Regions from separate parts of the Pseudomonas sp. DF11 genome, predicted to be linked through region 2. Evidence: predicted binding sites of a transcription regulator. Region 2 holds the regulator's gene; the other holds the start of a gene.

Region 1 (9,730 bases), on a different contig from region 2:
CAGTCGGCACTTGGCGGTATCAACGGCACAGCGAGGAAGTGGCCATGAACGATCTGCTGGCTCTGTTAACCGACAAGCGTTTCATGCCCCACGGGCATTGCTACATGTGGCGCCCGGACCTGCTGTGGACCAATGTGATCGCCGACGGCTTGATCACCCTGTCCTACGTCACCATCCCCTTCACCCTCCTGTACTTTATCCATAAGCGCAAGGATGTGCCGTTCGATTGGATGCTGGCGGCCTTTGGCGTGTTTATCCTGGCCTGCGGCACCAGCCATGTCATGGAGATCCTGACCATCTGGCAGCCCTATTACTGGCTGTCGGCGCTGGTCAAGGTAATCACCGCGATTGCCTCGGTGATTACCGCCATCCTGCTGATCCGATTGGTGCCTGCGGCGCTGAAGATCCCCAGCCCGCAGCAATTGGCCAAGGTCAACGACGAGTTGCGCGAGGCGCAGGCCGAACTGGTCACCACCGCGCGCCGGGCCGGCATGGCGGAGATCGCCACCAATGTGCTGCACAACGTCGGCAATGTGCTCAATAGCGTCAACGTGTCAGCCCAGGTCCTGTACGAGAAGGTGCATACATCCAAGGGACCTGGAGTGGCCAAGGTCGTCCAGTTGATGAAGGAGCATCCCGATGACCTCGGCGATTTCATCAGCAGCGACCCTAAAGGTCGCGCGCTACCTGACTATCTCGACAAGCTGGCCGACGCGCTGGCAATCGAGCAGCAGGCGATGATCGCCGAGTTGGCGCAGTTGACCCGCAGAATCGACCATATCAAGGAAATCGTCGCCACCCAGCAGTCCTACGCCGGCAACTCCAGCGTATTGGAACCGGGCTCGCTGCGAGAGTTGGTCGAGGATGTCGTGCGCATTTGCGATGTGTCCCTGTCCCGTCACCACATAAAGCTGGTCAAGGAGTTCAGCGATGCCCCGCAGATGCCGCTGGACAAACACCGAGTGCTGCAGATCCTGGTCAATCTGATCAACAACGCCAAGCAGGCGCTGGACGCGGGTACGAACCGGCCGCCGCAGATCATCCTGCGTCTGAAGATCGTTGACGACAGGTGCGTGCGGGTTGAGGTCGAGGACAATGGCGAGGGGATTTCCCAGGACAATCTTGCACGGGTGTTCGAGCATGGCTTTACCACGCGCGTCGACGGGCACGGCTTTGGCCTGCACAGTTGCATTCTGGCGGCGCACGAGATGGGCGGCGATCTGACCGCGCAGAGCGCGGGGCCGGGCAAGGGCGCGCTCTTTATCCTGGAACTGCCGCTGGCAGTGGCCCCGGGCCAATCTCAGCGGGCGGCAGATGCTTGAGCGGCTCGCCTTGGCTTTGTAGCGCGAGCTCCAAGAGTGGGGCTCAGGCTGCCAAGTCGAGGCTTATTCCTGGGGCTGGGCCAGTCGCGCTTCCAACTCCGCGACCTTGGCCTCCAGGCTTTCGAGCCGCGCCCGGGTCCGGGCCAGCACGACCATCTGGCTGTCGAATTCTTCTCGGCTTACCAGGTCCAGTTTGCTGAATCCGCTTTGCAGCAGGGCCTTGAACTGGCTTTCGATTTCGCTCTTGGGCAGCGGCGTATCACCACTCAAGATACGGGAGGCATGGCCGCTCAGGGCGTCGAGGAGGTCTTTGGGGGCAAGCATGTGCAGGTGTCCTGGAAACAATGGCGGGCAGTGTACCACGCAGTGTCTATAGTCAATTTGCAAGCAAGGATGCACGCTTTTCGCGCACGAGGCCGGGCATCGTCGCACTGTTGTTGTGCGTATCGCTGCGGTTCGTGGTGCGGAGCAAGCGGGCACGGTGGGTAAGAGACTGAAATCAGGGGGTTTGGGTACAGATGGCAAGGTTTCTGCTTAGAGGCTGATGACCCATGCACTGATGCAGTCGCTGTGACGAATGCAGTGCAGCAGGCGGAACGGGGAGTTTCGTCAGGATCGGTTAACTGGCACCTGTCGGGCAACTTGGGCCGACGATGCGTTACAAAGCCAGGCACTGCGCTTAGACTTGAGTCGGGTTTGTTTTCCTGGGGCAAGTCCACCAATTCGGGAGAAAGTTTCATGAAGCTAGTCACTGCCATCATCAAGCCGTTCAAGTTGGACGACGTGCGCGAGTCGTTGTCCGAGATCGGCGTGCAGGGCATTACCGTTACTGAGGTCAAAGGCTTCGGTCGGCAGAAAGGTCACACCGAGCTGTATCGCGGCGCGGAATACGTGGTCGATTTCCTGCCCAAGGTGAAGATCGATGTCGCCATTGACGACAAGGATCTTGACCGGGTGATCGAGGCAATCACCAAGGCCGCCAACACCGGCAAGATCGGTGACGGGAAGATCTTTGTGGTCAATCTGGAACAGGCTATCCGCATCCGTACCGGCGAAACCGATACCGACGCCATCTAAGCCGCCAAACCCAACGCCCCAGGAGAAAACAATATGACTCTGCGTAAACTCGCAGGGCTAGGAGCCCTGTTGTCCTTCGCAATGCCAGGCCTGGCCATGGCAGAAGAAGCGGCAGCCCCAGTCCTGAACTCCGGCGACACCGCTTGGATGCTCACGGCCACGATTCTTGTACTGTTCATGACCATTCCCGGCCTGGCACTGTTCTACGGTGGCATGGTTCGGTCGAAAAACCTTCTTTCCGTGATGATGCAGTGCTTCGCCATTACCGGTCTGATCAGCGTCCTGTGGGTCATTTATGGCTACAGCATTGCGTTCGACACCACGGGTATGGAGCAGGGCGTCGTCAACTTCAACTCCTTTGTCGGCGGCCTGGGCAAAGCGTTCCTGGCCGGCGTCACCCCGTCCAGCCTGACCGGCCCGGCGGCGCTGTTCCCTGAAGCGGTGTTCATCACCTTCCAGATGACCTTCGCCATCATCACTCCAGCGCTGATCGTCGGTGCGTTTGCCGAGCGGATGAAGTTCTCCGCCATGCTGGTTTTCATGGGCGTATGGTTCACCCTGGTGTATGCACCGATCGCCCACATGGTCTGGTCCGGTAACGGCGGCCTGTTGTGGGACTGGGGCGTGCTGGACTTCGCTGGTGGCACCGTGGTGCACATCAACGCCGGTATCGCAGGTCTGGTGGCGTGCCTGGTACTGGGCAAGCGCAAAGGTTTCCCGACCACGCCGATGGCGCCGCATAACCTGGGTTATACCCTGATGGGCGCGGCCATGCTGTGGGTCGGCTGGTTCGGCTTCAACGCCGGTTCCGCCGTCGCTGCCAACGGCACCGCCGGCATGGCGATGCTGGTGACCCAGATCGCTACCGCTGCGGCGGCGCTGGGCTGGATGTTTGCCGAGTGGATCACCCACGGCAAGCCAAGCGCACTGGGCATTGCCTCGGGCGTGGTGGCGGGCCTGGTTGCAATCACCCCGGCTGCCGGCACCGTGGGCCCGATGGGCGCCCTGGTCATTGGCCTGGCGGCAGGCGTGGTGTGCTTCTTCTGCGCCACCACCCTCAAGCGCAAACTCGGCTACGACGACTCCCTGGACGCCTTCGGCGTGCATGGCATTGGCGGTATCCTCGGCGCGATCCTGACTGGTGTGTTCGCGGCACCGGCACTGGGTGGCTTCGGCACCGTGACCGATATCGGTGCGCAAGTGTGGGTTCAATTCAAGGGCGTGGCTTTCACCGTGGTCTACACCGCGATCGTCACCTTCATCATCCTCAAGGTGCTGGACGCCGTCATGGGTCTGCGTGTCTCCGAGGAAGAAGAAGCCGTGGGCCTGGACCTGGCCCAACACAACGAACGTGGCTACAACTTGTAAGCACACGTAATAAAAAATGCCCGGTTCGCCGGGCATTTTTTTGTCTGGAGTTTGTCATTGCTCACAGGGTGCAGCGGTTTTCCGACTCCTTTTGTTGTGGATGCGACATGGGGTTTTGTACCGCCAAAGGCTTACACCGAGGCAAGAATATTAGGCCCTTTGTTTTTTCCCAGAGCGCGCTAGAATGCGCGCCGAACGTGCGGAGATCTGTATGTGGCAACAGACGCTGATAACCCTGCGGGCAAGGCCCCGGGGCTTTCATCTGGTGACGGACGAATTGCTTGCCGGCCTGCCTGAACTCCAGGCGTGTCGTGTCGGTCTGTTGCATCTGTGGCTGCAGCATACCTCGGCTTCGTTGACCATCAACGAGAACGCCGATCCGGCGGTACGTCGAGACTTCGAACGATTTTTCAATCGGCTGATCCCACAAGGAACCGCCGACTATGAGCACAACGACGAAGGCCTGGACGACCTCCCGGCGCACTTCAAGGCCAGCGTGCTCGGTTGCCAGCTAAGCCTGCCGGTCACGGCAGGACGGTTGGCATTGGGTACCTGGCAAGGTGTTTATCTGGGCGAGCACCGTGATCACGGCGGTGCTCGTAAAGTCCTCGCCACCTTGTACGGTGAAGAGGCATAACCGCTGATTGCCGGCGGATGTTGAATTTTTTCTGGCAGCCTTCGAACAGATGGCGAAGCTGGGCTATAACTAATCTGCTTTTCGCAAGTCATGAGGTAGAACATGAGCGACGATGATCTGGAAAACGACGACCTCGAAGTAGGCGACGAAGACGAGACCGAAGAAGGCCTTGAAGCGGCGGCTGAAGACGTAGCCGACGATGATGGGGCCGATGTTCCGGTACCTACCGCCAAAGGCAAGGCCAAGGCTGCGGTGTCGATCGACGAGTTGCCGAGCGTAGAGGCCAAGAACAAGGAGCGTGATGCGCTCGCCAAGGCCATGGAGGAATTCCTGGCCAGGGGCGGAAAGGTGCAGGAAGTGGAGGCCAACGTGGTCGCTGATCCGCCCAAGAAGCCTGACAACAAGTACGGCAGCCGCCCTATCTGAGCTTCTGCTTCCTGCTTGCTGAAAAAGCCCGCCGTCGCTGCGGGCTTTTTCATGGGCGCAGCTCCCCGGCCAGGCACATTCCTTGTGGGAGCTGGCTTGCTCGCGAAAGCGGTTTAACGCTCAACAGATGAGTGACTGATACCCCGTCTTCGCGAGCAAGCCCGCTCCCACAGAATTTGTACCTGGAACAGCGCCGCAGTACACCGCTCCCACTGGGTTCAGGGCTGGCTATGCCAACCCGCCAGCAACCCCGGCAGTTCGGTCAGGCTGCGGATTTCCGCATCCGGCACATGGTCGGCCTCCCAGGCCTTGCCCGTCGGGTTGAACCACACTGCGCGCAGGCCGGCCTGTTGGGCGCCGGCGATGTCATCGCCTGGGTGGTCGCCAATATGCACGGCGGTCTGCGCCGTGGCGCCGCCGCGTTGCAGGGCTTCGTGGAACAGCCGGGCGTCAGGCTTGGCAATGCCGATGTCTTCGGCGCACAAGGCGAATTTGAAATAATCCGCCAACCCCAGGCGCCGCACGTCAGCGTTGCCATTGGTGACCACGCCAAGGGCGAAATGGTTGGCCAGGATCTCCAGGGTAGGCTGTACCTCGGGGAAAACCTCCAGTTGATGACGGGCATGCAGGAACGTCTCGAATGCCTCGTCCGCCAGCTCGGATGCTTGCCACTGGTCGTAGCCGGCCTCTTGCAGCGCGCGGAACAGCACCCGCCGGCGCAATGCACTGATGCGATGCTTCAGGCCGGGCTCTTCGCGCAACACTTGCTCGCGAATCGAAAAAAGATGCTCCACCGGTACGCCGCCCAGGTTCGGTGCGTTGTCGGTCAGCCATTGGCGGAGTACGGCTTCGGCGCTGGCGATCACCGGGGCGGTGTCCCACAGAGTGTCGTCCAGGTCGAAAGTGATGAGCTCGATGGTCATGATTCGTCGCCCTTGATGCGTTTGGCCCTGGGGTGGGCACTGTCATAGACCGTCGCCAGGTGCTGGAAGTCCAGGTGGGTGTAGATCTGTGTGGTCTTGATGTCCGAGTGGCCGAGCAGCTCCTGGACGGCGCGCAGGTCCTGGGACGACTCCAGCAGATGGCTGGCGAAGGAGTGCCTGAGCATGTGCGGGTGCAGGTTCTGTCCCAGTTCGCGTTCGCCAGCCGCCTTGACTCGTACCTGGATCGCCCGCGGACCGAGGCGTCGCCCTTGTTGACTGACAAACACTGCGTCGTCGGCGGGGTTGGTCAGCGCCCGCAGCGGTAGCCACTGCTCCAGGGCTTCACGGGCCTTGCGGCCGACGGGCAGCAGGCGGGTCTTGCTGCCCTTGCCGAGCACCTGGACCATGCCATCGGCCAGGTCCAGTTGATCCAGGTTAAGCCCCGTCAGCTCCGAAAGCCGCAGGCCGGAAGAATAGAACAGCTCGAGAATCGCCTGGTCTCGTCGAGCCAGGAAGTCATCCTCGACGGCACCTTCAAGGAGTTGCAGGGCGCGATCGGTATCGAGGGTTTTCGGCAAGCGGCGTTCGCCCTTGGGCGGTGCCAGGCCGGTGGCTGGATCGTGATCGCAGAGGCCTTCGCGATTGAGGTAGTGGTACAAGCCGCGCACCGCTGACAACAGTCGCGCCAGGCTGCGGGAGGATTGCCCCTGTTGATGCAGTCGGGCGATCAGGCTGCGCAAGCGCTGGATATCCAGGGCCGACCAACTGCCGATGTTCTGCTTCTGGCACCAGCCCAGGACTTTTTCCAGGTCGCGGCGATAGGCTGACAGCGTGTGGGGCGACACCTGGCGCTCACTGCGCAGGTGTTCGCAGTAGGCGTCCAGTTGCCGTTCCATCTCAGCGTACCGAGCGCAGCGAACCGGCGACCCTTGGCAGCACCCGGCCGGTGACTTCGGCGATGTAGCTCAGAAACAGCGTGCCCACCGAGCTCTTGTAGTGCTGCGGATCGCGGCTGGCGATGGCCAGCACGCCGTGTACGCCCTGGTGGGCGATGGCGACGACGGCGGTGGAGCCGATCTGCTTGCGTTGTTCTTCGCCGAACAGGAAGTCCAGCTCATGTTCGCGCAGGCTGCCGCTGACGCTTTTGTTTTCCGTGAGCAGGCCGCCGATGGCTGTCTGCGCTTCGGCGTGGGTCACCCAGCGGCCCACCGGCATGGCGTTGTCGCCGAACAGGATCAGGCTGACGAAGGGCACCTGGAAATCCTGGCGCAGGCTGTCTTCGACACTCATGACCAGGTCTTCGAGGGTGGTGGCGTCCATCAGGGCCAGGATCAGCCGGCGGGTCTTGTCGAAAAGCCGGTCGTTGTCCCGGGCCACGTCCATCAGGTGCGAAAGACGATGGCGCATTTCGATGTTGCGCTCGCGCAGGATTTTCATCTGGTGCTCCACCAGCGACACGGTATCGCCGCGCCGGTGGGGGATGCGCATCGTCGCAAGCAGTTCTTCATGCTCGACGAAGAAGTCCGGATGAGCTTCCAGGTAAGCAGCCACGGCCGCGGCTTCTGGAAGGCTGGGGAATTCGTCGGGCTGTGGGGCTGGAACCTGTGGCTGGTCGGTCATGGGTTTGGCTCACTCAAAGACGAACTTGTCCTTCGTATACGCGCACTGCCGGGCCGGTCATCATCACCGGTTGGCCAGGGCCCGCCCATTCGATGGACAGGCGCCCGCCGGGCAGGTCGATCAACAATGGCGAATCCATCCACCCCTGGCTGATCGCAGCGACTGCGGCGGCACAGGCGCCGGTACCGCAGGCCTGGGTTTCCCCGGCGCCGCGTTCCCAGACGCGCAATTGTGCGCGATGGCGGTCGATGACTTGCAGAAAACCGACGTTCACCCGTGCGGGGAAGCGCGGATGATGCTCGATTTTCGGCCCCAGCTCATGCACCGGGGCACTGTTGATGTCGGTCACTCGCAGCACGGCGTGGGGGTTGCCCATGGAGATCGCCGCCAGTTCCACCAGGGTGCCGTCGACGTCCACCTGATAGCTCAACGCTTGCGCCGGTGCCTGGAAGGGGATATCTGCTGGCACCAGGCGCGGGGCGCCCATGTTGACGCCGATCTGGCCGTCGCTGCGTACATCCAGCTCGATGATGCCGCTCTTGGTCTCGACGCGGATATGTCGCTTGGCGGTCAGGCGCTTGTCCAGCACGAAGCGGGCGAAGCAGCGCGCGCCGTTGCCGCATTGCTCCACTTCCGAGCCGTCGGCATTGAAGATCCGATAACGGAAATCCACGTCCGGGTTGTTGGGCGCCTCGACGATCAGCAACTGGTCGAAACCGATGCCGGTGTGCCGGTCACCCCATTGCTTGGCATGCTTGGGCAGGATGTGCGCGTGCTGGCTGACCAGGTCGAGGACCATGAAGTCATTGCCCAGGCCGTGCATCTTGGTAAAACGCAGCAGCATGGTTTCACTCCGGCAGCAGGCTTTCGCCGGCAAACAACTCGGCTACCGTCTCGCGGCGACGCACTTCGAATGCCTGATCACCGTCCACCAGCACCTCGGCGCAGCGGCCGCGGGTGTTGTAGTTGGAACTCATGACAAACCCGTAGGCACCGGCCGAATGCACGGCCAGCAGATCGCCTTCTTCCAGCGCCAGCTCCCGGCCCTTGGCCAGGAAGTCGCCGGTCTCGCAGATCGGCCCGACGATGTCATAGCTGCGGGTCGCGGTGTTGCGAGGGCGCACGGCGGTGACGTCCATCCAGGCCTGGTACAACGCCGGCCGGATCAGGTCGTTCATCGCCGCATCGACGATGGCGAAATCCTTGTGCTCGGTGTGCTTGAGGTATTCGACCTGGGTCAGCAGCACGCCGGCATTGGCGACGATGTAGCGGCCCGGTTCGAACATCAGTGCCAGGTCACGGCCTTCCAGACGCTCGCGCACGGCCTTGATGTAGTCGGCCACCAGTGGCGGCTCTTCATCGCGATAGCGCACACCGACACCGCCACCGAGGTCGATGTGACGCAGGTAGATGCCGCAATCGCCGAGGCGGTCGACCAGCGCCAGCAGGCGGTCGAGGGCATCGATGAACGGCTCCAGGGTGGTCAGTTGCGAACCGATGTGGCAATCGACGCCCAGTACTTCCAGGTTCGGCAGTTGAGCGGCGCGCACGTACACGTCCTCGGCGTCGGCGATGGCGATGCCGAACTTGTTTTCCTTGAGACCGGTGGAAATGTACGGGTGGGTGCCAGCATCGACATCCGGGTTCACGCGCAGGGAGACCGGTGCGCGGACGCCCAGCTCGGCGGCGACGATTTGCAGGCGCTCGAGCTCATCGGTGGATTCGATGTTGAAGCAGTGCACGCCGACTTCCAGGGCGCGGCGCATGTCTTCGCGGGTCTTGCCGACGCCGGAGAACACGATCTTGTCGGCACTACCGCCAGCGGCCAGCACACGCTCGAGCTCGCCACCGGAGACGATGTCGAAACCGGCGCCCAGGCGCGCCAGGACATTGAGCACGCCCAGGTTGGAGTTGGCCTTGACGGCGAAACACACCAGGTGCGGCATGCCCTCGAGGGCATCGGCGAACGTCCGGTACTGGGCTTCGATGTGGGCACGGGAATAGACGTAGGTCGGCGTGCCGAAACGTTCGGCGATCGCGGACAGGGCGACCCCTTCCGCGAACAGTTCCCCGCCACGGTAGTTAAAAGCGTCCATGGCGTTCCCTTAGTAAGTGGTGTGGGTGTCGTGCGCGTGGGATTTGGCTTGCGACGACTTGGCCTGCTCTTCAGGAGACTTGCTGTCGTCAGGCAGGTACAGCGGACCTTTTTGACCACAGGCTGTCACGAGGCAGGCAACCGCGACGAGCGCAGCAAGGGAAGAGATCAGGCGCTTCATGGCGAAATCCTTGAAAATGCTTTAATTGCGCCGGAGTATACCGGCCACCCGGCAGCTTGCCTATGCAACGGGCCGCCCGTC
Region 2 (9,730 bases):
GGAGGCGGTTACTCGCCTTCGTCGAAGTACCTGTTGATCAGGTCCACCAGGGCATCCATCGCTTCTTGCGCCTGCTCCCCTTCAGTGTTCAGGTGAATCTTGGTGCCCTTGCCGGCGGCGAGCATCATCATCGCCATGATGCTTTTACCATCGATCATCGACTCAGTTTCGGGCGTACGTCCGACCCGGATGGTGGCATCCTTGAACTGGCCGGCAACCCCGACGAACTTGGCCGACGCTCGGGCATGCAAACCCAGCTTGTTGATGATTTCAATTTCCCGAGCAGGCATCGCGATGTGAATCCTTTAGCTGAGGTCGCGGTGGCGAACCTGGACATTCTTCAGGGATTGTTGCAGGTGTTGACCCAGGCGTTCGGTCAGGTAGACGGAGCGGTGATGGCCGCCGGTGCAACCGATGGCGATCGTGACATAGGCCCGGTTGCTTGCGGCAAAGCGGGGCAGCCACTTGAGCAGGTAGCTGGAGATGTCCTGGTACATTTCCTCGACATCCGGCTGTGCGGCCAGGTAGTCGATCACCGGTTGGTCGAGCCCGGACTGCTCGCGCAATTCCGGTTTCCAATAAGGGTTGGGCAGGCAGCGCACATCGAACACCAGGTCGGCGTCTACTGGCATGCCACGCTTGAAACCGAACGACTCCACCAGGAACGCCGTGCCCGGCTCTGGCTGGTTGAGAAGGCGCAGCTTGATCGTGTCGCGCAACTGATACAGGTTCAGGTGCGTGGTGTTGACCTTCAGGTCGGCCAGGTCGGCGATTGGCCCCAGTAGCTGGCTTTCATCCTCGATGGCTTCGGCCAGGGAGCGATTGGCATTGCTCAGCGGATGGCGTCGACGGGTTTCGGAAAAGCGCTTGAGCAGTGTCTCTTCATCGGCATCCAGGTACAGCACGTCGCACTGGATATGCCGGCTGCGCACTTCCTCGAGCAGTTCAGGAAAACGCGACAGGTGGCTTGGCAGGTTACGCGCATCGATGGACACCGCCACCAGTGGCTGCGCCAGCTCGGTATGGATCAGGGCGCGCTCGGCCAGTTCCGGCAGCAGGCCGGCGGGCAGGTTGTCGATGCAATAGTAGCCGCTGTCCTCAAGCACATTGAGGGCCGTGCTTTTACCGGAGCCGGAACGGCCACTGACGATGATCATGCGCATTTTTAATGACCGTTCTGCTCGTCCAGGACCACCTGGTACAAAGCTTCGTTACTCGGTGCGCTGCGCAGTTTTTCGCGCACTTCCTTGCGGTCCAGCATGCTGGCAATCTGGCGCAGCAGCTCGAGGTGCGCATCGGTCGCCGCTTCCGGTACCAGCAATACAAACAGCAGGTCGACCGGGGCGCCGTCGATGGCGTCGAAATCTATGGCGGCTTCAAGGTGCAGCAACGCGCTGATCGGCGCGGCACAACCCTTGAGGCGGCAATGGGGGATGGCGATGCCGTTGCCAAAACCGGTAGAACCGAGTTTTTCACGGGCAACCAGGGCCTCGAAGACGTCCTGCATTTCCAGATCCGGTACCTCGCGGTGGATCAGGTTGGCAATTTGTTCGAGGGCTTTCTTTTTACTGCCACCCGGCGCGTTCACCAGGGAACGGCCGGGGGTCAGGATGGATTCTAGTCGGATCATGGATTGGGGGGGTTAACGACCGGTTGCGCCTTGAAGGAGGCTCTGGGTCTTTTCCTTATGCTTTTTGAGTTGGCGATCCAGCTTGTCGGTCAGCAGGTCAATCGCGGCATACATGTCTGTGTGCTCTGCGTTGGCAACCACTTCTCCGCCGGGGATATGCAGCGTGGCTTCGATTTTCTGCAGCAGCTTCTCGACGTTCATCGTGACTTGCACGTTGGTGATCTTGTCGAAATGCCTCTCTAATCGTTCGAGTTTTTCGCCGATGTAGGTGCGCAGGGGTTCGGTCACTTCCAGTTGGTGTCCACTGATGTTGACTTGCATACAGCTTCTCCTTCGTTGCCAGTGCATAAAGCGGCAGGCAGAAATGCCTGCCACTGGAACGCTGTGGCGTGGCCTGTTACATCAACCGCTTGCGTTCGCTCGAAGGCGCGATCCCGAGGGATTCGCGGTACTTGGCGACGGTACGACGGGCCACCTGAATGCCTTGTGCCTCCAGTAAACCAGCGATCTTGCTGTCACTCAACGGCTTTTTCTGATTTTCCGCGGCCACCAGTTTTTTGATGATCGCGCGGATGGCCGTGGACGAGCATTCGCCGCCTTCGGAGGTGCTGACGTGGCTGGAGAAAAAGTATTTCAATTCATAGATGCCCCGGGGGGTATGCATGAATTTCTGGGTGGTTACCCGGGAGATCGTCGACTCGTGCATGCCCACTGCCTCGGCAATGTCATGCAGGACCAACGGCTTCATCGCTTCGTCGCCGTACTCCAGGAAGCCGCGCTGATGCTCGACGATCTGGGTGGCCACTTTCATCAGGGTTTCGTTGCGGCTTTGCAGGCTCTTGATGAACCAGCGCGCTTCCTGCAACTGGTTGCGCATGAAGGTGTTGTCGGCGCTGGTGTCGGCGCGCTTCACGAAACCGGCGTACTGGGCGTTGACCCGCAGCTTGGGCACCGACTCCTGGTTGAGCTCCACCAGCCAGCGATCATTGTGCTTGCGCACGATCACGTCGGGGACCACGTATTCGGGTTCGGTGGATTCGATCTGTGAGCCGGGGCGTGGGTTGAGGCTCTGCACCAGTTCGATGACCTGACGCAGCTCATCTTCCTTGAGCTTCATGCGACGCATCAGTTGGCTGTAGTCGCGGCCGCCCAGCAGGTCGATGTAATCGGTGACCAGCCGCTTGGCTTCGGCCAGCCATGGCGTCTTGGCGGACAACTGGCGCAGTTGCAGCAACAGGCACTCACCCAGGTTGCGGGCGCCGATGCCGGCCGGCTCGAACTGCTGGATGCGATGGAGGACCGCTTCGATCTCGTCCAGCTCGATGTCGAGCTCGGGGTCGAAGGCTTCGAGGATTTCTTCGAGCGTCTCGTCCAGGTAGCCCTGGTTGTTGATGCAATCGATCAGGGTCACGGCGATCAGGCGATCGGTGTCGGACATCGGCGCCAGGTTCAGTTGCCACAGCAAGTGGCTTTGCAGGCTCTCGCCGGCCGAGGTGCGAGTGGTGAAGTCCCACTCGTCGTCATCGCTGCTCGGCAGGTTGCTGGCGCTGGTCTGGTAGACGTCTTCCCAGGCCGTGTCCACGGGCAGTTCGTTGGGGATACGTTCGTTCCATTCGCCATCCTCGAGGTTATCCACCGTCGGGGCGGCTTCCTGGTAGGACGGTTCCGGGATTTCGGTGTTGGTTTTCTGCTCGACGTTGTCGGCCAGCGGATCGGTGTTGTCGAAGTCGTCGCCTTCTTCCTGGCGTTCGAGCATCGGATTGGACTCCAGGGCCTCCTGGATTTCCTGTTGCAGGTCCAGGGTCGACAATTGGAGCAGGCGGATGGCCTGTTGCAGCTGCGGTGTCATCGTCAGCTGCTGGCCCATTCTCAAGACTAGCGATGGTTTCATGGCAGGGGCTTAACACCTTATTCGCCGGCGCACATGCGCCATCCACTACAGGGCGCCGAAGCGCCAAACTTAAGCAAATTATATGCCTGAAACTGAAGTGTTTGCCTAGAGCGTCGCCATAATAAAATTAAACGACGCCCAGGCGATTCGCCAGACACTTGTGCTTACAGGCGGAACTCGTGGCCCAGATACACTTCCTTGACCAGGTCATTGGCCAGGATGGCTGCGGAGTCGCCTTCGGCGATCAGCTGGCCGTCATTGACAATGTAGGCGGTTTCGCAGATATCCAGCGTCTCGCGCACGTTGTGGTCGGTGATCAGCACGCCGATCCCCTTGGCCTTGAGGTGATGGATGATCTGCTTGATGTCGCCCACCGAGATCGGGTCCACGCCGGCGAACGGTTCGTCGAGCAGGATGAACTTCGGTGCGGTGGCCAGGGCGCGGGCGATTTCCACGCGACGCCGTTCGCCACCGGACAGGCTCATGCCCAGGTTGTCGCGAATGTGGCTGATGTGGAACTCCTGCAACAGGCTTTCCAGCTCTTGGCGACGACCGGCCTTGTCGAGTTCCTTGCGGGTCTCGAGGATCGCCATGATGTTGTCGGCAACCGACAGTTTGCGGAAGATCGACGCTTCCTGCGGCAAATAGCCGATGCCGGCCTTCGCCCGGCCGTGCATCGGCTGGTGGCTGACGTCCAGGTCGTCGATCAGCACGCGACCCTGATCGGCCTGGACCAGGCCGACGATCATGTAGAAGCAGGTGGTCTTGCCTGCGCCGTTGGGGCCGAGCAGGCCGACGATCTGGCCGCTGTCGATGGACAGGCTGACATCACGCACGACTTGGCGGCTCTTGTAGCTCTTGGCCAGGTGCTGAGCTTTCAGAGTTGCCATTACTGGGCCTTCTGCTCGGTTTTCTTTTTCGGCTGGATCACCATATCGATCCGCGGACGCGACTCGGTCACCTTGCTGCCGGTGGCGCGACCGGCGCTGGCGAGTTTCTTGTTGGTGTCGTAGACGATTTTCTCGCCTTGGGTCACGTTATTGTCCTTGTCGACCACCTTGGCGCGGTCGATCAGCACGACGCGATCCTGGGAGGCGTGGTACTGGATAGTTACCCCGTAGCCCTGTACAGGCTTGGTGTCGCCCGCAGTTTGCAACTGTTCGAAATAGGCCAGGTTGCCCACCGAGGTCACTACATCGATATCACCGGAAGGGGTGCGGGTAATGGTCACGGTGTTGCCGGTGACCTTCATCGAACCTTGGGTGATGATCACGTCGCCTTTATAGGTGGCGACGCCATTCTTGTCGTCCAGTTGCGCGTCATCGGCCTGGATGCGGATAGGCTGGTCGCGATCGTTGGGAAGAGCCCAGGCGCTCGCGCTTCCCAGTGCTGCGCCCAGACTGAGCAAAATAGGGAGGGTTTTAGCGAGCTTCATACTGTCCTCTTACGTTCGATAGCAGGTGTATCCTGCTTTCCTTCAAATACGCTTTCATTCCCGTGCCGGTCGATACACCCCCGGCGCCGTCGATTCTAACGGGTTGCTCGGTCTGCGCATATTCTTGCTGTGGGAACACGGTCATACGACTGCTGGTGATGATGGTCGTCCGGTTTTTCTCGTCGGTTCGAGCGACGCGTACCGAGTCGATCAGTTCCACTTCGGTGCCCCCGGAGTTGACTTCGGCGTGCTCGCTCTGCACATGCCACGGAAACTCGGTGCCGCGGAACATGTTCAGGTCCGGCTTGGTCACCAGGGTAATATCGGTGGCCTTCACGTGGTCGACCTTGTCGGAGGTCATCTCATATTGCACTTTGCCGTCGGGCAGGTACTGCAGGGTATGCGTGTTGGTCGCGTACCAGTCGATCTTTTCCTCGACCTGGGCCGCAGGCTGGTCGAGAAACCGTTCGGGGCTGATGTTCCAATAGCCCACCGCCGCAAAAATCGCCGCGATACAGCCGAACACCATAATGGTGCGAATCTTCTTGCTCAGCATAAATGGCTCACAGGTACGCGGCGTTGGCCGCTTCGAGGCGGCCCTGGGCGCGCAGGATCAGTTCACAGAATTCGCGGGCCGCACCTTCGCCGCCTCGCGCCGTGGTGACGCCGTGGGCATGCTCGCGTACGAAGCTGGCCGCGTTGGCGACCGCCATGCCCAGGCCGACCCGGCGAATCACTGGCAGGTCTGGCAGGTCGTCACCAAGGTAGGCCACCTGTTCATAGCTTAGGTTGAGTTGCCCCAGAAGTTCGTCCAGCACCACCAGTTTATCTTCGCGCCCCTGGTAAAGGTGCGGGATGCCGAGGTTCTTCGCGCGCCGCTCGACCACCGGGGTCTTGCGGCCGCTGATGATAGCGGTCTGCACGCCAGCAGCCATCAACATCTTGATGCCTTGGCCGTCGAGGGTGTTGAAAGTCTTGAACTCACTGCCGTCTTCGAGGAAATACAGGCGCCCGTCGGTCAGTACACCGTCCACATCGAAAACCGCCAGCTTGATGGCTTTGCCGCGTTGCAACAGGTCTGTGTTCATTTACATGACTCCGGCACGCAGCAGATCGTGCATGTTCAGGGCGCCCACCGGACGGTCTTCGTCGTCGACGACCACCAGGGCGCTGATCTTGTGGTCTTCCATGATTTTCAGGGCCTCGGCAGCAAGCATCTCGGCGCGGGCGGTCTTGCCGTGAGGCGTCATGACTTGCTCGATGGTCGCGCTGTGGATGTCGATGGTGCGGTCCAGGGTGCGGCGCAGGTCGCCGTCGGTAAAGATCCCGGCGAGCTTGCCATCGGCTTCGAGCACCACCGTCATGCCCAGCCCCTTGCGAGTCATCTCCATGAGCGCGTCCTTGAGCAGCGTCCCGCGCTGCACCTGCGGCAACTCCTGGCCGGCGTGCATCACGTTCTCGACTTTCAGCAACAGGCGACGGCCGAGGGCGCCACCGGGATGGGAGAAAGCGAAGTCTTCGGCGGTGAAGCCCCGGGCTTCCAGCAGCGCCACGGCCAGGGCATCGCCCATGACCAGGGCGGCGGTGGTGGAGGAGGTCGGTGCCAGGTTCAACGGGCAGGCTTCGTGCTCGACATGGACATTGAGGTTCACTTCGGCGGCCTTGGCCAGTGGCGAGTCCGGGTTGCCGGTGATGCTGATCAGCTGGATGCCCAGGCGCTTGATCAGCGGCAGCAGGGTGATGATCTCATTGGTGGAGCCGGAGTTGGACAGGGCCAGGATGATGTCGTCCCGGGTGATCATGCCCATGTCCCCGTGGCTGGCTTCGGCCGGATGGACGAAAAAAGCCGTGGTGCCGGTGCTGGCGAGCGTGGCGGCGATCTTGTTGCCGATGTGCCCGGACTTGCCCATGCCGACCACGACCACGCGGCCCTTGCTGGCCAGAATCATCTCGCAGGCGCGTACGAAATCAGCGTCGATATGGGGCAGCAAGCCTTGTACGGCTTCGAGCTCGAGGCGGATGGTACGTTGTGCCGATTGAATCAGGTCGCTGGATTGGCTCATGTCAGAAATCGTATAGCCCGATGAAAAGGCGGCGATTATAGCGGCAATGAACAATTCCCTCACGTAAGTTCGTCATGCTTTGTTCGAAGACCCACAAGGTTCGACATAAAATGTGGCTTTTACCTTAAGCCAGGCTTAACGGGCGGGGCGTTGGCCTTGGGCGCTTGGCTGTTGCAGTGATATAGTTCGCCGCCGGTTCTCGTGCCCGGCGGTGCCGGCGCTTGTCGGCTGCCCAGGGCATTCGAATGTGAGGCTGCATCGCAAGGAGTTTAGATGAGTGCCGACAACGCCTACGCGGTCGAGCTGAAGGGATTGTCCTTCAAGCGAGGGACGCGCAGCATTTTCAATGACATCGATATTCGCATTCCGCGCGGCAAGGTCACCGGCATCATGGGGCCTTCCGGGTGTGGCAAGACCACGCTGCTGAGGCTGATGGGCGCACAGCTGCGGCCCAGCGCCGGCGAAGTCTGGGTCAATGGTCAGAATCTTCCCGAGTTGTCCCGCAGCGACCTGTTCGACGCGCGCAAGCACATGGGCGTGCTGTTCCAGAGTGGCGCGCTGTTTACCGATCTCGACGTATTCGAGAACGTGGCGTTCCCGCTGCGGGTCCATACCGACCTGCCGGAAGAGATGATCCGCGACATCGTGCTGCTCAAGTTGCAGGCAGTCGGGCTGCGGGGTGCCCTCGACCTGATGCCCGACGAACTGTCCGGTGGCATGAAGCGTCGGGTCGCGCTGGCGCGGGCGATTGCCCTCGATCCGAAGATCCTCATGTACGACGAACCCTTCGTCGGCCAGGACCCGATCGCCATGGGTGTGCTCGTGCGCCTGATCCGCCTGCTCAACGATGCGCTGGGCATCACCAGTATCGTGGTCTCCCACGACCTGGCCGAAACCGCCAGTATCGCGGACTACATCTATGTGGTCGGCGATGGCCAGGTGCTGGGGCAGGGCACGCCCCAGGAACTGGCGGATTCGGACAACCCGCGTATTCGCCAATTCATGAAGGGTGATCCGGACGGCCCCGTGGCGTTCCATTTTCCGGCCACGGATTACCGTACCGATCTGTTGGGGAAGCGCTGATGCGCAAGAAATCGCTATTGGAAAGAATTCGCCTGTTCGGCCGCTCCGGCATCGACGTGGTGGCGGTACTGGGTCGTTCTTCGCTGTTCCTGATGCACGCCTTGCTCGGTCGCAACTCGACCGGCGGCGGCTTTGGCCTGCTGGTCAAGCAGCTGCACTCGGTGGGTGTGATGTCCCTGGTGATCATCGTGGTCTCCGGGATCTTCATCGGCATGGTGCTGGCGCTGCAAGGCTTCAGCATCTTGTCCAGCTACGGTTCGGAACAAGCGGTCGGGCAGATGGTTGCGCTGACGCTGCTGCGTGAGCTCGGCCCGGTGGTGACCGCGCTGTTGTTCGCCGGGCGTGCCGGTTCGGCGTTGACGGCTGAAATCGGTAACATGAAGTCCACCGAGCAGTTGTCCAGCCTGGAAATGATCGGTGTCGACCCGCTCAAGTACATCATCGCCCCGCGCCTGTGGGCCGGCTTCATTTCCCTGCCGGTGCTGGCGATGATTTTCAGCGTCGTGGGGATCTGGGGCGGCTCGTGGGTAGCCGTCGACTGGCTGGGGGTCTATGAGGGTTCCTACTGGGCCAACATGCAAAACAGCGTCGATTTTCTCGACGATGTCCTCAATGGCGTGATCAAAAGTGCCGTATTCGCTTTCGTCGTGACCTGGATCGCCGTGTTTCAAGGCTATGACTGTGAGCCCACGTCAGAGGGGATCAGCCGTGCCACAACCAAGACCGTGGTGTACGCCTCGCTGGCGGTCCTGGGCCTTGACTTTATTCTGACCGCCTTGATGTTTGGAGATTTCTGATGCAAAACCGCACCCTGGAAATCGGTGTCGGCCTTTTCTTGCTGGCTGGCATCCTGGCTTTGCTGTTGCTGGCCCTGCGGGTCAGTGGACTGGCGCCGACGGCAAGCACCGATACTTATAAACTTTACGCAAACTTTGACAATATCGCCGGTTTGACGGTCAGAGCCAAGGTGACCATGGCCGGTGTCACTATCGGCAAGGTCACGGCAATCGATCTGAATCGCGAGGATTTCACCGGTCGGGTGACGCTGCAGCTGGAAAAGCGCGTGGATAACCTGCCGACTGACTCCACTGCATCTATCCTCACGGCTGGGCTGCTGGGTGAGAAGTACATTGGCATCAGCGTGGGTGGGGAAGACACCGTGCTCAAGGACGGTGGCGTCATCCACGACACGCAGTCGTCCCTGGTGCTCGAGGACCTGATCGGTAAATTCCTGCTCAATACCGTTAGCAAAGACGCCAAATGAGGAGCTTTTGAATGATCTCTATCTTGCGACGTGGCCTGTTGGTGTTGCTCGCGGCGCTGCCGTTGATGGCTAACGCCGTGGCGGCGCCTTCGGCCCATGACATCATCCAGGACACGACGACCCGGCTGCTGGCGGACCTTGCCGCCAACAAAGAGAAATACAAGCAGGACCCAAGCGCGTTCTATGACGCCCTCAACGGCATCGTCGGCCCTGTGGTCGACGCCGACGGCATCTCCAAGAGCATCATGACCGTCAAGTACTCGCGCAAGGCAACCCCGGCGCAGATGACCCGCTTCCAGGAGAACTTCAAGCGCAGCCTGATGCAGTTCTATGGCAATGCCTTGCTTGAATACAACAACCAGGG

The links. Region 2 encodes sigma-54, which starts transcription at its own class of promoters, with help from an activator protein. Its sites were predicted from a motif close to ANTGGCATNNANNTTGCTNT; they were not measured.
Region 1: a site for sigma-54 is predicted at 1,840-1,859, ahead of glnK (P-II family nitrogen regulator). Genes of this name have one in related genera too.

What each region holds. Positions count from the first base shown of each region.
Region 1 is NZ_JBYVYN010000002.1:398,300-408,029, forward strand. Features, by position in the region: gene AC30D9_RS08415 (sensor histidine kinase) at 45-1,322, shown strand; gene AC30D9_RS08420 (accessory factor UbiK family protein) at 1,386-1,646, opposite strand; gene glnK (P-II family nitrogen regulator) at 2,061-2,399, shown strand; gene AC30D9_RS08430 (ammonium transporter) at 2,433-3,767, shown strand; gene AC30D9_RS08435 (secondary thiamine-phosphate synthase enzyme YjbQ) at 3,979-4,404, shown strand; gene sutA (dormancy-specific transcriptional regulator SutA) at 4,507-4,830, shown strand; gene AC30D9_RS08445 (HAD family hydrolase) at 5,049-5,753, opposite strand; gene xerC (tyrosine recombinase XerC) at 5,750-6,649, opposite strand; gene AC30D9_RS08455 (DUF484 family protein) at 6,651-7,373, opposite strand; gene dapF (diaminopimelate epimerase) at 7,387-8,217, opposite strand; gene lysA (diaminopimelate decarboxylase) at 8,222-9,469, opposite strand; gene lptM (LPS translocon maturation chaperone LptM) at 9,479-9,649, opposite strand.
Region 2 is NZ_JBYVYN010000003.1:469,846-479,575, reverse strand. Features, by position in the region: gene AC30D9_RS12660 (HPr family phosphocarrier protein) at 9-290, opposite strand; gene rapZ (RNase adapter RapZ) at 306-1,163, opposite strand; gene ptsN (PTS IIA-like nitrogen regulatory protein PtsN) at 1,166-1,630, opposite strand; gene hpf (ribosome hibernation-promoting factor, HPF/YfiA family) at 1,643-1,951, opposite strand; gene AC30D9_RS12640 (RNA polymerase factor sigma-54) at 2,028-3,521, opposite strand; gene lptB (LPS export ABC transporter ATP-binding protein) at 3,686-4,411, opposite strand; gene lptA (lipopolysaccharide transport periplasmic protein LptA) at 4,411-4,956, opposite strand; gene lptC (LPS export ABC transporter periplasmic protein LptC) at 4,943-5,512, opposite strand; gene AC30D9_RS12620 (KdsC family phosphatase) at 5,520-6,044, opposite strand; gene AC30D9_RS12615 (KpsF/GutQ family sugar-phosphate isomerase) at 6,045-7,019, opposite strand; gene AC30D9_RS12610 (ATP-binding cassette domain-containing protein) at 7,293-8,102, shown strand; gene mlaE (lipid asymmetry maintenance ABC transporter permease subunit MlaE) at 8,102-8,899, shown strand; gene mlaD (outer membrane lipid asymmetry maintenance protein MlaD) at 8,899-9,366, shown strand; gene AC30D9_RS12595 (MlaC/ttg2D family ABC transporter substrate-binding protein) at 9,378-9,730, shown strand, end outside.